DNA from 4 places in the Paenibacillus sp. MER 180 genome. Region 3 is predicted to be linked to each of the others. Evidence: riboswitches for the same ligand, from Rfam matches in the RefSeq annotation. Region 3 holds a riboswitch; each other region holds the start of a gene.
What was found. A riboswitch is a leader RNA that binds a small molecule or an ion and turns the genes downstream of it on or off. The one in region 3 is predicted to bind cyclic di-AMP.
Positions count from the first base shown of each region.

Region 1 (3,119 bases), on a different contig from region 3:
TAATCATTCGTACAATCATCCGTTGCTGACAAAGCTGACGCTTCCAGCTTTTGAACACCAGGTGAAGGATACTGAACGCATTATCGAGCAGTCTACCGGATATAAGCCTCGATACTTCCGTCCGCCATATGGAGAAATCAACGAAGAGCAATTGCGCTGGGCAGGAGATAATGGATACATGGTCGTCAATTGGGATGTAGATACAAACGATTGGCGTGGATTAACCGCTTCACGTATTTTGCAAAATGTGATGCGTGGGGTACGCCCAGGTTCCATCGTATTGCAGCATGCCAGCGGAAGCACACAAAATGGGTATCTGCATGGAACCGTGAAAGCACTCCCATCGATTATTCAGCAGTTAAGGGAGCGGAAATATGAATTCGTCACCCTGCCTGATCTGCTCCAAGATCAGAAGGAAAAGAAGGAATAAGAAAACAAGCCCCGCCATAATGGCGAGGCTTGTTGTTCAATTGCTATTGTAAGTATTCATCTACATCTATATATAATAGTAGATATTATTTCAACACGTATACTTTAACGTCTTGCACGCCGAATGTGTTGCCTGTCTTCTTGCTTACCGGTACAAATATGTCAACCTTTTTCCCCTTGATTGCACCGCCTGTATCCGTAGCTACAGCAACCATACCGCCTGTCGGCAAGTGTTTGAAATCATATCCCGTAATATACAATTTCGTACCAAGCGGAATCACTTTTGGATCGACCGCAACTGTACCTAGTTTCAATGCATTACCCAAAGCATCTACTGCGCCCCATTTGCCGTTTTCACTCGGATGAGCGGTATAGGCTGTTGCACGCATGCTTATCGTTTTCTTGTATGTCGCTGTACGTCCAGAGGACAATTGAACTACATTTTTAGGAGCAGCTTGTTGTACTGCTGCTTTCTGATTATTCGAAGCCGTTTTGACTGCCTGTTCGTCATTTTTTGCTACACCCAAAGCATTATTGACTGGCATCCCTTCCAATACCGACTTTTGAACAACAGGGCTTGGAAGTTCGATGGAGAGTCCACCATACAGATTTTTCGGATTAATTGTCGGGTTTGCCGACAATACGGATTCAACACTCATGTTGTAATTCTTAGCAATTGAATAGAACGTTTCTCCTTCTTTTACCGTATAGGGCTCAGCCTGTGCCGGCAAAATTTGAAGAATGGACGCAAGTCCAAGTAAAGCTGCTGTAATCGTTAGTGTAATTCTTTTACGCATATGTTTTGTTTTCCTCCTGTGCATTAGCCTGCGGGGTTAGTTGTCGGATTCGGGTCAAGGAGTTCCCCTACGCCATTCCAAGTTGCGGAATAAGCGATTCACCCCAAGGTGTTCTCATAATATCGAACACCGGTCAATAGTCCCCCGTACGGGTGTGTCGTTTCGGCTCGGATTGCATCATATCACAATTTTGTAACCTGTGCGCAGGAATATGATGGTAAGTCTCTGGAACCCGCGCCCCCCAATGGATTGAAGCTTCAAACTTTTTTTATTTCATAACAAATTTGTAATCAGAGATGACATTTTTGTAATCTTTCTGTTTCTATCATAGCACATATTTCAGATTTGTAAACGAAAACGCTTACATAATACAGCAAACAACAATAGGCACCCCCTAAGGATGCCTATTCGAACACCTATATATTTACAATACCTCTTTACAATACTCTGCTTAGAAAATCCTGCGTTCTAGCATGCTTAGGATGGTTAAATAATTGGTCTGGAGAACCTTCCTCCACAACATTGCCGCCATCCATAAACAAAATACGATCGCCCACTTCACGTGCGAAGTTCATCTCATGAGTTACGATTACCATCGTCATTCCTTCTCCGGCGAGTGATTTCATGACCTCAAGCACTTCGCCGACCATCTCTGGATCAAGCGCTGATGTCGGCTCATCGAACAGCATCACATGCGGCTGCATAGCAAGTGCTCGCGCAATCGCGATACGCTGCTTCTGTCCACCGGACAATTGTCTAGGGAATGCCTTGGCCTTATCCGCCAATCCAACCTTGCCAAGCAGCTCCATTGCTAGTTTATTTGCTTCAGCCTCTGGCACATGTTTCACCTTTATTGGAGCAAGGGTAATATTTTGCAGCACGGTCATATGGGGAAATAGGTTGAATGATTGGAATACCATCCCCATTTTTTCACGTGTTTTGTTGATGTTGTGCGACTTGTCAGTGATGCACTGATCCTCGAATCGGATATCCCCTTGTGTCGGAGTTTCCAGCAAATTAATGCAACGAAGGAGAGTACTCTTTCCGGATCCGCTAGGGCCTATGACTACAACCACTTCACCGCGATCAATAGAGACATTTACCCCTTTTAAAATCTCCAATTTATCATACGATTTATGCAAATTTTGAATTTTAATCATGCTCGCTCAACTTCCTTTCCAAACGTGCCACCACTTTCGATAAAGTGAAGGTTAGAATGAGATAGATACACGCTGCTCCAATCAGTGGTCCCATCGCTGAATAAATTTTGGCACGAACGATATTTGTCTCAAACATCAAGTCTGCAATCCCGATGGTGCTGACAATTGAAGTCTCCTTAATAATCGTAATAAATTCGTTGCCGATCGCCGGAATAACATTGCGGAACGCTTGTGGAAGTACGATCAAGCGCATCCCCATTGGTTTTGACATCCCGAGAGAACGAGCTGCTTCCAATTGACCGTGGTCGATCGATTGTATGCCGGCACGGAAGATTTCAGCCAAATACGCACCACTATTTAAGGATAGAGCAATCGCTCCAGATGTTAGTGCACTGAATTCTACGCCATACTCTGCAAGTCCATAATGAATAATGAATAATTGTACAAGCAGAGGTGTTCCACGGAACACCTCGATATAGGTGACAGCAAACCATTTAAGCGGCTTTATTTTAGACATCCGCATCAAGACAATGGCCACTCCCAATAGTAATCCGAACAGAACGGATATCGCGGATAGCAGTACGGTTATGCCAGCACCGGATACAAATCCTAATTTATTCGTCCATAACATGTCGAACCAATCGAACATGACAAACTTCCCCTTCCCTATCTATCACGACTGTTAATCTGCATTTCTTCTATATAAAGAGAAAAAGCTCCTCACTGGTTGAAT
Region 1 covers NZ_JAMAVT010000006.1:64,684-67,802, reverse strand. Annotated here, with positions in the region: gene M3661_RS11725 (polysaccharide deacetylase family protein) at 1-430, shown strand, start outside; gene M3661_RS11720 (3D domain-containing protein) at 516-1,226, opposite strand; cyclic di-AMP (ydaO/yuaA leader) riboswitch at 1,236-1,404, opposite strand; gene M3661_RS11715 (amino acid ABC transporter ATP-binding protein) at 1,664-2,386, opposite strand; gene M3661_RS11710 (amino acid ABC transporter permease) at 2,379-3,035, opposite strand.
Region 1: another riboswitch for cyclic di-AMP. It lies ahead of M3661_RS11720 (3D domain-containing protein); the one in region 3 lies ahead of M3661_RS10465 (CAP domain-containing protein).

Region 2 (3,119 bases), on a different contig from region 3:
TCCGCTCCAGAACACGTCCATGCAATTCAGAAAGTGCTTTGGCGACAACCTTCTTCACGCCAAGTTCCTTCATCTGAATACTGACCAGAATGCTCGTCTGAATATCGTCACCAATGGCTACGATTGCGCAATCGAAGTTACGTATGCCGAGTGAGCGCAGCACCTCTTCATCTGATGCGTCCGCTACAACTGCATGGGTTACGAAACCCATAACATCCCCAATTACTTCCTCATCTTTATCAATGCCTAGCACCTGATGTCCAAGCTTGACTAGCTCCTTCGCGAGACTCGAACCGAAACGTCCCATCCCGATCACTGCAAACTGCTGCAACTCCATATCCCTGTATACTCCTTCGTCCGTTACAATCTAACTTGCTTATCCTATCGTTATTTTTCCTTCTGGGTGTCGGTATAATTCCCGCTCATTTTTCGGGCCTAACGCATAAGCCAACGTTAATGGACCAAGACGGCCTGCAAACATCGTCAGGCTCAGCAGCACTTTTCCGATATCTGATAAATCCGCCGTCAATCCCATTGATAACCCTACCGTTCCGAAGGCCGATGTTGTATCAAATAATATCATCAGGAAGCTATGATCTTCTGTTGTCGACAATATCATCGATACGATAATGACCAAGAACAATGACAGCAACGTTAGCGTAACTGCTTTGAAGATACGATCCTTGGCGAGTCGGTACCGGTAAATGACGATATCTTCTTTCCCGCGAATCATGGCAAATACAGCTCCAATGAGAATGGCGAACGTCGTCGTCTTAATACCACCACCAGTGGATCCTGGTGATGCCCCGATGAACATCAAAAGAACCATAAAAAATTGCGAGGCTTGGCGCATGGCTCCGATGTCAATCGTATTCGCTCCAGCGGTACGCGGGCTGACAGATTGGAACATGGATGCCCAGAACTTCTCCCAACCATTCAAACTGCCTAACGTGCGTGCATTGGTAAATTCAAATATAAATATAACGACCGTTCCGATTACAATGAGCAATCCCGTCATCGTTAACACGATCTTCGTATGCAGAGACAACTTGCGAGTACGCTTATATTCCACCAAATCGGACAAGACGATAAATCCAATTCCGCCGAGGATAATAAGCAGCATCGATACCAGGTTAATAATAGGGTCTCCGACATAGCTGGTTAAGCTCGAAAACGGCCCACTGACAGAGCCGAATAAATCAAAGCCTGCGTTATTGAAAAAAGAAACAGCATGGAAGATACCGAAATAAATGGCCTTGCCTAGCGGAAGATCAAATGCCCATCGCACGGAGAACAGTACAGCTGCCGTCCCCTCGATACATACCGCAAACAAGATCACTTTACGGATAAGGCGCACGATGCCTTCCATGCTGCCCTGATTAAGCGCTTCTTGCAATATAAGCCTTTCCTTCAGCGATATCTTCTTCTTCAGTGCTAATGCAAACAGCGTTGCCATTGTCATGAATCCAAGCCCGCCAATTTGGATAAGCAGCATGATGACCACCTGCCCGAATACGGTAAAATGAGTGCCCGTATCCACCACAATGAGCCCCGTCACACAAGTTGCTGACGTTGACGTGAACAATGCATCGAGGAATGGCAGCGGAATCCCATCCGCATTTGATATCGGAAGCATGAGTAGAAATGCGCCCAATAATACAATTGCTGCAAACCCTACAACCAGAATTCGCGGTGGTGTCAGATTGAATCGAATGGCCTTTTTTGTTCCCTCCACGGGAGTCACCTCTTTTTTTCCCCACGAAAAAAAGCACTGGAAATCCAATGCTATCGCTGGTATCCTGACGTACATGCCTACGAGGTTAGCTGTCGGATTCGGGCACGTTCAGGCTGCCCTAATCGCAAGTGGATTCTATGCATCCACAACTGCGATATTCACCCCATTTATCGGGTCCCCCGCTTTCGTTCATTCACGAAACTCGGCTTGTATGCAATTCATAACGAGATTATATACGTTTCCCCTGCAGCATACAAAGTCAAGGAATGAACAAATTAACCAGAATAAGACGAAAAACTTGAAGAAATAGCGCTTACAATCCCCCATTTTCTTCAATTGTATTCAAAACACTCATTTTCGCTAGGTGTTTCTTCATTTTCTCTGCTGGACTTTACAAAGTTGAAGTGGATAAAATGAACAAATAAGCAACCATACGCTAAATGTGTGATGGAATGGAGGTTCCAACATGTCCTATGTATCCAAGCCGCTTCTTCTTTCTTCTGTGGCCGGATTTCTATTATTCCTCATTGTTCAGGTATTCATTCCCTTTCAGCAGACAGAAGCCATGATGGAATCAGCAGCCAGCCAATCCCTCTTAACCAAAGAGAAAGCAGCGCAAAAGGCACTCACATTTGTACAGGACTTAAAACAGTTCCATATTTCAATTACACCTGAAGAAGATACTGCTCCAACCGTCATTTATCGCAGTCAATCAACGGTTTCCGGCTACATGAGCAAGGAGAAGCTGACCGCTTCATTTCAGAAATGGGAACCATCCAGTCCCTATGATACTTTTCAGGTATTATTGAATATGAATCGGGCTGGAAAATCCGGTGTCATGCGCATTGACGTTCACATGACAAGCGGTCGTATTATTGGATTCGAATGGGAGGAAAAGCCTCCTATCCCCTCCGACATAAACGGGGTTACGGGAAATCATGTGGATATGGCGTCAGCAGAAGATGCGGAGACTGCCTTGGATTCAGTGAACCGCAAGAAGCTTGCTGATACACTCTTGAAGCACATGGGATGGAATCCTGCCCAATTAAAACTAATCGCATCATCGGCGGAGCTAGACACGGTAGAGTATAACGTGCCTGAAGCACGACTTGGTGAAGCCGCATTGAACGTGAAGGCCGTCTTCTCCCAAGATCGCATTGTCATGCTGAAGCCCTACTGGGTTATCCCGAACAGCTATCTAGCTGAAGAACTGCATCAAACGAAGACTGCATCGTCCATTTACAATATCGGCTATATGTGGATGACGATCCTACTAAGTACATGTTCACTGATCGCTTGCATCGTCTACCGCCATGGCCTGAAGTTCGGATCGAAGACATTGTTCGCCCTTACTACCGTCTCATGCGGAATTTCTCTGCTGCAT
Region 2 covers NZ_JAMAVT010000010.1:148,535-151,653, reverse strand. Annotated here, with positions in the region: gene M3661_RS17815 (potassium channel family protein) at 1-337, opposite strand, end outside; gene M3661_RS17810 (TrkH family potassium uptake protein) at 377-1,735, opposite strand; cyclic di-AMP (ydaO/yuaA leader) riboswitch at 1,795-1,953, opposite strand; gene M3661_RS17805 (CPBP family intramembrane glutamic endopeptidase) at 2,202-3,119, shown strand, end outside.
Region 2: another riboswitch for cyclic di-AMP. It lies ahead of M3661_RS17810 (TrkH family potassium uptake protein); the one in region 3 lies ahead of M3661_RS10465 (CAP domain-containing protein).

Region 3 (3,119 bases):
TGCGTCGCATCTAGCCACAGAAGACGGAATTCAGGTCGATTATGTCAAAGTGGACGACGATATAGCTGTAGAGGACAGTCTATACACGGTTGGCCGCAGAGGTGTTGCAGGGACAGTGCTCGTTCATAAGATTGCAGGTGCGGCCGCTGAAGAGGGCTTGGAGCTTGCAGAAGTGAAGGCGATTGCCCAGCACGCGATCGACAACACAAGAAGTATTGGATTCGCGCTTACCTCATGCACAGTTCCAGCGAAAGGAACACCAACGTTCCAGTTGAATGACGATGAGATCGAATATGGCGTAGGAATTCATGGGGAGCCTGGTATTCGCCGAGAGAAGATCGCTTCTGCTAACGAACTGGCGAAGAAAATGGTTGCGGATTTGTTCCGTGACATGAAGATTACAGCAGGCTCGGAGCAGGAGCTAGCCGTGCTGATTAACGGATTTGGCGGATCCCCGCTGCAAGAATTGTACTTGCTGGCGAACGCCGTAGTTCGGGAGATTCATGCACAACAAATTACTCTTGTCAAAGTATTCGTAGGCAACTACATGACAAGTATCGATATGGCTGGCGCGTCGGTGTCGGTTATCCGCTTGGATGAACAGCTTAAGCATTACCTCGAAGCAAGCTGCAATACACCGGCGTTGCAGGTGAGTGGTTCATTTGAACCAATCCATCCTGAGGAGATGTCCGAAGCAGGAACTGCGAGCCAAGAGGTATCTTTCACAGTAGAGACGGACGAGTCCTTCTCGAAGGTCGAACATAATGTGTTCACGGTTAATAACCTGATCTATCTAACAGACAAGATGAGTGAAATCATCATTGAAAATGAGGTTCCATTCTGCGATTTGGATTCACATGCAGGTGATGGCGACTTCGGTATGAGTGTGGCGAAGGGCTTTAAGCAATTGAAAAGAGAATGGCATGACATCATTGCACATCATTCAGACAACTTGGGCAACTTCCTCCATGCTTGCTCATTAGTTATTATGGAGCATTGCGGCGGCGCTTCCGGCCCAATCTGGGGTTCAGCATTCCGTGCAGCCAGCAAGTTCGCGGGCGAACGCGTAGAATTGTCCGTTTCTGAATTTGCACAAATGATGCAAGCCGTTGTTAAAGGCATTCAAGACACGGGCGAGCGCTCCTTCGGAAGAGGAGCTGTAGTTGGGGATAAGACACTTGTCGATGCACTGGCACCATTTGCAGATGCGTGGGTGCAAAGTGCGGCTGAGGGCGATGACGTGAAGACTGCTTCTGTGAAAGCGGCAGAGGCTGCTGTTCAAGGTGCAAAGTATACAGAGACAATTGTAGCTCGTATGGGAAGAGCGGGGACGGTTGGCGAACGGAGTCTTGGCTATCCTGATGCTGGTGCCTATGCGCTTGGTGTGATTTTCACAGCGTTGTCCCAAGTGATCAAGTAAGAAGCGAGCGGATTAGGAATAGATCAATTTCCGACCAAATGGAATACTAGAAAAGTAGAACCGGAGTGCAGTCTAGCATACTCCGGTTCTTTTTGTTTGGAAGATATTATAATTAATTACAATATATTTGAAATGATCTCCTGTATTATCCGTGTTAGGATCGGAAACGTACCACAAAACAAGCCGAAGCTCATCAGAGCGCGGGGGAACCGATTCATTGGGGTGAAGTCGTGTAGCGACAGGGGAGTCCACTTTAACCCGAACCCGACAGCTAACCTCGCAGGCTGCAAAGGGAGAGATGTACAGGATGAAGAAGACATTTAAGAAAGTTGTAATTACAAGTGCGATTGCATTGGCACCGGTTATGGCGGTAAACTCTGCTATGGCAGCACCCGTTAGCCCAGTGCAACAGCCGAATCCGATGATGAACTCGAATTGTTCAAACCTGGGTATGAATATGGATCTCAATAGTATCTTCCAAGATAACTCGGAATTGAAGCAAATCTTGTCCAAATGGATGGAAGCCATTCAAAAAGAAATTGGGAACAAGCCAATCGTTCCGCCTCCAGTTCAAAAACCAGAGGTGGACAAGCCGGTAGTAAATAAACCTGAGGTTGAAAAGCCAGAAGCAAACAAACCTGAAGTTGAGAAACCTGAGGTAGAGAAGCCAGAAATCGAGAAACCTGAAGTTGAAAAGCCTGAGGTTAACAAACCAGAAGTAAACAAACCAGAAGTAAACAAACCAGAAGTAAACAAACCAGAAGCTGAAAAACCAGTAACACCTGGTGAAAATAAACCAACTGCGCCACAAGACAACAACAATGCGAACAGTGACTTCGCTAGCCAAGTTATCGATTTGGTGAACCAAGAACGTGCGAATGCTGGTTTGCAGCCATTGAAATCCGATGCACAATTGAACAAAGTTGCGATGATCAAGGCGAAAGATATGAATGATAACAACTACTTTGACCATCAATCTCCAACACTTGGCTCCCCATTCGATCTGATGAGAGCACAAGGTGTCAATTTCAATACTGCTGGCGAGAACATTGCCAAAGGCCAACGTAATCCGCAAGAAGTAATGAACGCATGGATGAACAGCGATGGACACCGTAAGAACATCCTGAACTCCAGCTTCACTTCCATCGGTGTTGCATACTACAATGGCGTGTGGGTACAATCATTCACAGGCTAACGAGTTAAGTATGTAGATATCACATCAAGAACCTGCAGGTAAGTGCAGGTTCTTTTTTTTGTATTTAATCAGGCGCTCTACAAGAGAATAACGAGGAAATTAACAGAAATGAAGCTGATCTTATATGTCTCTGTTAAAGACCGGATTCAGTTTCTTTTCAATGTTATACCAATTGTGCCATTCTGTTGTTGGATCGATGAATTCTCTCATTGCTGCACGCATCCATACAGATCGAGCAAAATTTTTAACATTTATGCGTCTACAGCGATGAATCACTTTGTCTTCATTGGGCAGCTCAACCTGCATAAGCCACGCGCAATAGGACGTGAACGACAACTTATTAAGCTCAAGCATTGACACGACGGCTGTCGCCATGCGTTCATCTTCCTCTGTTCGCAAGATATGATTCGCATGAAGAAGCATGTGCTCAATGGCACTGAGAAGCTTCTTGCATTCCTCTGGGCCAATGTGTGGACTGCGTACACAAGCAGCCATGACATCTGC
Region 3 covers NZ_JAMAVT010000005.1:240,080-243,198, reverse strand. Annotated here, with positions in the region: gene dhaK (dihydroxyacetone kinase subunit DhaK) at 1-1,420, shown strand, start outside; cyclic di-AMP (ydaO/yuaA leader) riboswitch at 1,592-1,721, shown strand; gene M3661_RS10465 (CAP domain-containing protein) at 1,728-2,615, shown strand; gene M3661_RS10460 (DUF2785 domain-containing protein) at 2,736-3,119, opposite strand, start outside.

Region 4 (3,119 bases), on a different contig from region 3:
GGATCAACGGGAAGCGTAAGGAAAGCGGGCAAGCAGGTTCCGCAACGGAAATCGCAACGCCGTCTTCAGGTTGTGAAGCAGCCCGATCGTCGGCGTACAACGAAGCAATTTGCCTCAACACATTCGACTCATCATCGCATTCAGCATCCTGCATATCAAGATGGATATCGGGTGGGGTATGCGAAAGGATATGAAGATGCACATCAACTGTCCTATGCCAATCAAGCATAACGAAGTGAACAGTCTGACACTTGCATGGGCAAGAGGAGGGCTGTTTTTTAATGGCTATCGAGTGATAGGATTCGAGCAAGAAGGAACTTGAACAAGTATCACGTTTGGGTAAACGGGGTAGAACGATGCGCAGTTGTATGCCTGCGCATCGTCAGAAACTTGATTTTCGTTTACAGCTCTCTATTAATTGGTTTCAAGGGGAGAGACATAGCTTCCTGCTTGAATGTGGCTCCAGTTGTATGACGTCAAGCGTGGTTCCGCCTACCAGAGGTAGATCGAGCCACATGCGCATAACGCTTACTCCCCATGCACGAGGAATGATCGTATCCCACATGATTCCACGCTGCTGCACTTCCCATTGGGAGATCGCCTTGTGAGCTCGTAGACGGGTGCTGCCGCTATAGTTGTGTTCCGTACTGTCGAGTAGCTGTTCACGCGGTTGAAGTCGAATATAAACAAGGTCGGAAGCAAGATGAACATCCATCTCTTCTGGTTGAACGATTCTGTCTCCATGCTGCTCGTTCCATTTTCCCCAGTGTTCAGATAGCTTGTGACTTAGTAATTGTGCAAGTTCTAGGTCTTGCATATCGTGCCTCCTCTCGATGAGATGCAATATCTGCCGTGCAGATCGAAATCGATTGCAAGCAGCGTCTCAGTTGTTGTGCGTATCCTACCTTTTGGAATAGAGATTGTAAATAGAATCCAATCCAGGAAATCCAAACAAATGGTCAAACAAAGCGTTTACATACAGGTATTTATTTAAATTTCTTTGTTTTTCTCATGAAATCATCGCCGCATAAGCAAAGTTGAGAAATTGCGAGGTAATGATGCTGTAATGAGAGATAAGATGGGATTAGTTGATCACAATTGCCCGGAAATGGAGAAATTATGGTTTTCATTTCATTTACAGCAGGAGGGGGAAAGGCGTAAGATTCAGTTCAGCAACAACAACGTTATCCGTTGCGTCTCAATCGCTGAATTCCGCAGGAAGCGGAAGCGGGGGAACCAATAAAGCGAATGGAGCTGAGTGGACAGTCAGCAGCCACCGTTCGCATGGGGTGAATCCGGCACAGGATTGCTGTCCTGGCTGGTAGGGCGACTCTTCGCGCCCGAATCCGTCAGCTAACCTCGTAAGCGTACGGGAGAGGCGCGCCTGATCATATGGCGACGCACCTCTTTCTTGCAAGTAGGGCTTCGGACAGATGAACAGGAGGAACTGGATATGTACGATGCGGACCGGGTCATTACAGTGTTCGCAGGCTGTGAGACGGGGATTGAATTCATACGTCAGTTGAAAGGAGCAGGATATTCGGTGGCGGGAATTGCCCATAATGGGCGATTGGCAAAGCGATTGGAAGGTATTGGCGTTCATTCCATATGCCCAATCAATACGACGGAGCCGAAGGCATGGGCCGTCCCTCATGTCCCGATTGGCCGAATCTATGTGTTTGAACAGAGCTTTGCGCTTTCCTGCCGGCTGCTTCAAATATGCCGGCAATGGACGACGGATCCGATCACAATCGTTACGAAGCGTCATCATCCGCAGTCGATCTACCGATTGCTTGGTGCAAATTACGTCATTTATACGCAATCGGATCAAGTTTCATTTTTACTATCAGATATCATCTAATTTATCCATATAGGCAATGCTCACCGCTGAATCCCATTCATGGGAACGGGGGAACCAACGTTAGTGCGCCAGCTGTACATCTGCAGTTCGCGCAAGGGGTGAATCCGGCACAGGAATCCGTTCCTGGCTGGTAGGGCGACTCTTCGCGCCCGAATCCGTCAGCTAACCTCGTAAGCGTCCAAGGAGGCAGCCTTTATTTCGTCGTGGAACATTACGCGCACGTTTATTTAACAATGCGTGAGTGAAGCCACACGGAAAGGGTCCCTCTTTCCGTGTGGCTTTTTGTGTTGCCTGCGCGTTCCTACTGAGCGAGAAGTCTTGGTAGGAGCGGGATCGCGGCAGCATTGCCTGGAGAGATAAGAACCTTATTCAGGAGGAGGAAGGGACTATGTTTGATGCAGTCATGATGATTCTTCTCGCACTGCTTGGACTAAGCGTAATGGGCATTCTCCATTGGTGCAAGGCGGAAGTGGATGAACGGGGTGATCGCTCATGATGATCGTGTTATTCACCTTGATTACGGCGCTGTTCATTTATTTGTTATATGCCTTAGTCAAGCCGGAACGATTTTAGTTTGGGCAGAGTGATTGATGATATTTGTACATTAGAGAAGGGTGGAACGGAACAATGAGTGCAATCGAATGGATCGCCATTGGAATTACCTTATTGCTTGCCTTGGCGATAGCGCGTCCGATCGGAATATATATGGCAGGGGTGTTTGATAATAGCGGAGCTCCAAGACCGCTGGATCTTGTATTTGGTCCGATAGATCGTTTTTTATTTAAGTGTTTCGGCATTAAGGATCAATCGCAAAGCTGGAAGGCATACGCCTTTACAGCAGTTGCCACGAACGTGCTAATGATTGTGGTGACGTATGCAATATTCCGCCTTCAAGGGGTATTGCCGCTGAATCCGAATGGCATTCCTGGCATGGAACCGGGAGTAGCATTCAATACGGCGATCAGCTTCATGGCGAATACGAACTTGCAGCACTATAGCGGTGAAAGTGGACTGTCTCCGCTGTCACAAATGACGGGCATTATTTTCTTGATGTTTACGTCACCTGCTACTGCGCTTGCGGCAGTAATGGCGATTATTCGCGGTTTGACTGGCAAGCCGCTCGGCAACTTCTTGGCAGATCTTGTGCGTTCGATTACGCGCATTTTCCTGCCTATTGCGATCGTTGCCAGTGTACTGTTTATCTGGAATGGGGTTCCGCAATCCTTAAGTCCAATGGAAAGTGCAGTAACCGTTGAAG
Region 4 covers NZ_JAMAVT010000010.1:218,831-221,949, forward strand. Annotated here, with positions in the region: gene M3661_RS18105 (hypothetical protein) at 1-231, shown strand, start outside; gene M3661_RS18110 (hypothetical protein) at 425-817, opposite strand; cyclic di-AMP (ydaO/yuaA leader) riboswitch at 1,194-1,383, shown strand; gene M3661_RS18115 (hypothetical protein) at 1,454-1,861, shown strand; cyclic di-AMP (ydaO/yuaA leader) riboswitch at 1,876-2,053, shown strand; gene kdpF (K(+)-transporting ATPase subunit F) at 2,357-2,434, shown strand; gene kdpA (potassium-transporting ATPase subunit KdpA) at 2,489-3,119, shown strand, end outside.
Region 4: another riboswitch for cyclic di-AMP. It lies ahead of M3661_RS18115 (hypothetical protein); the one in region 3 lies ahead of M3661_RS10465 (CAP domain-containing protein).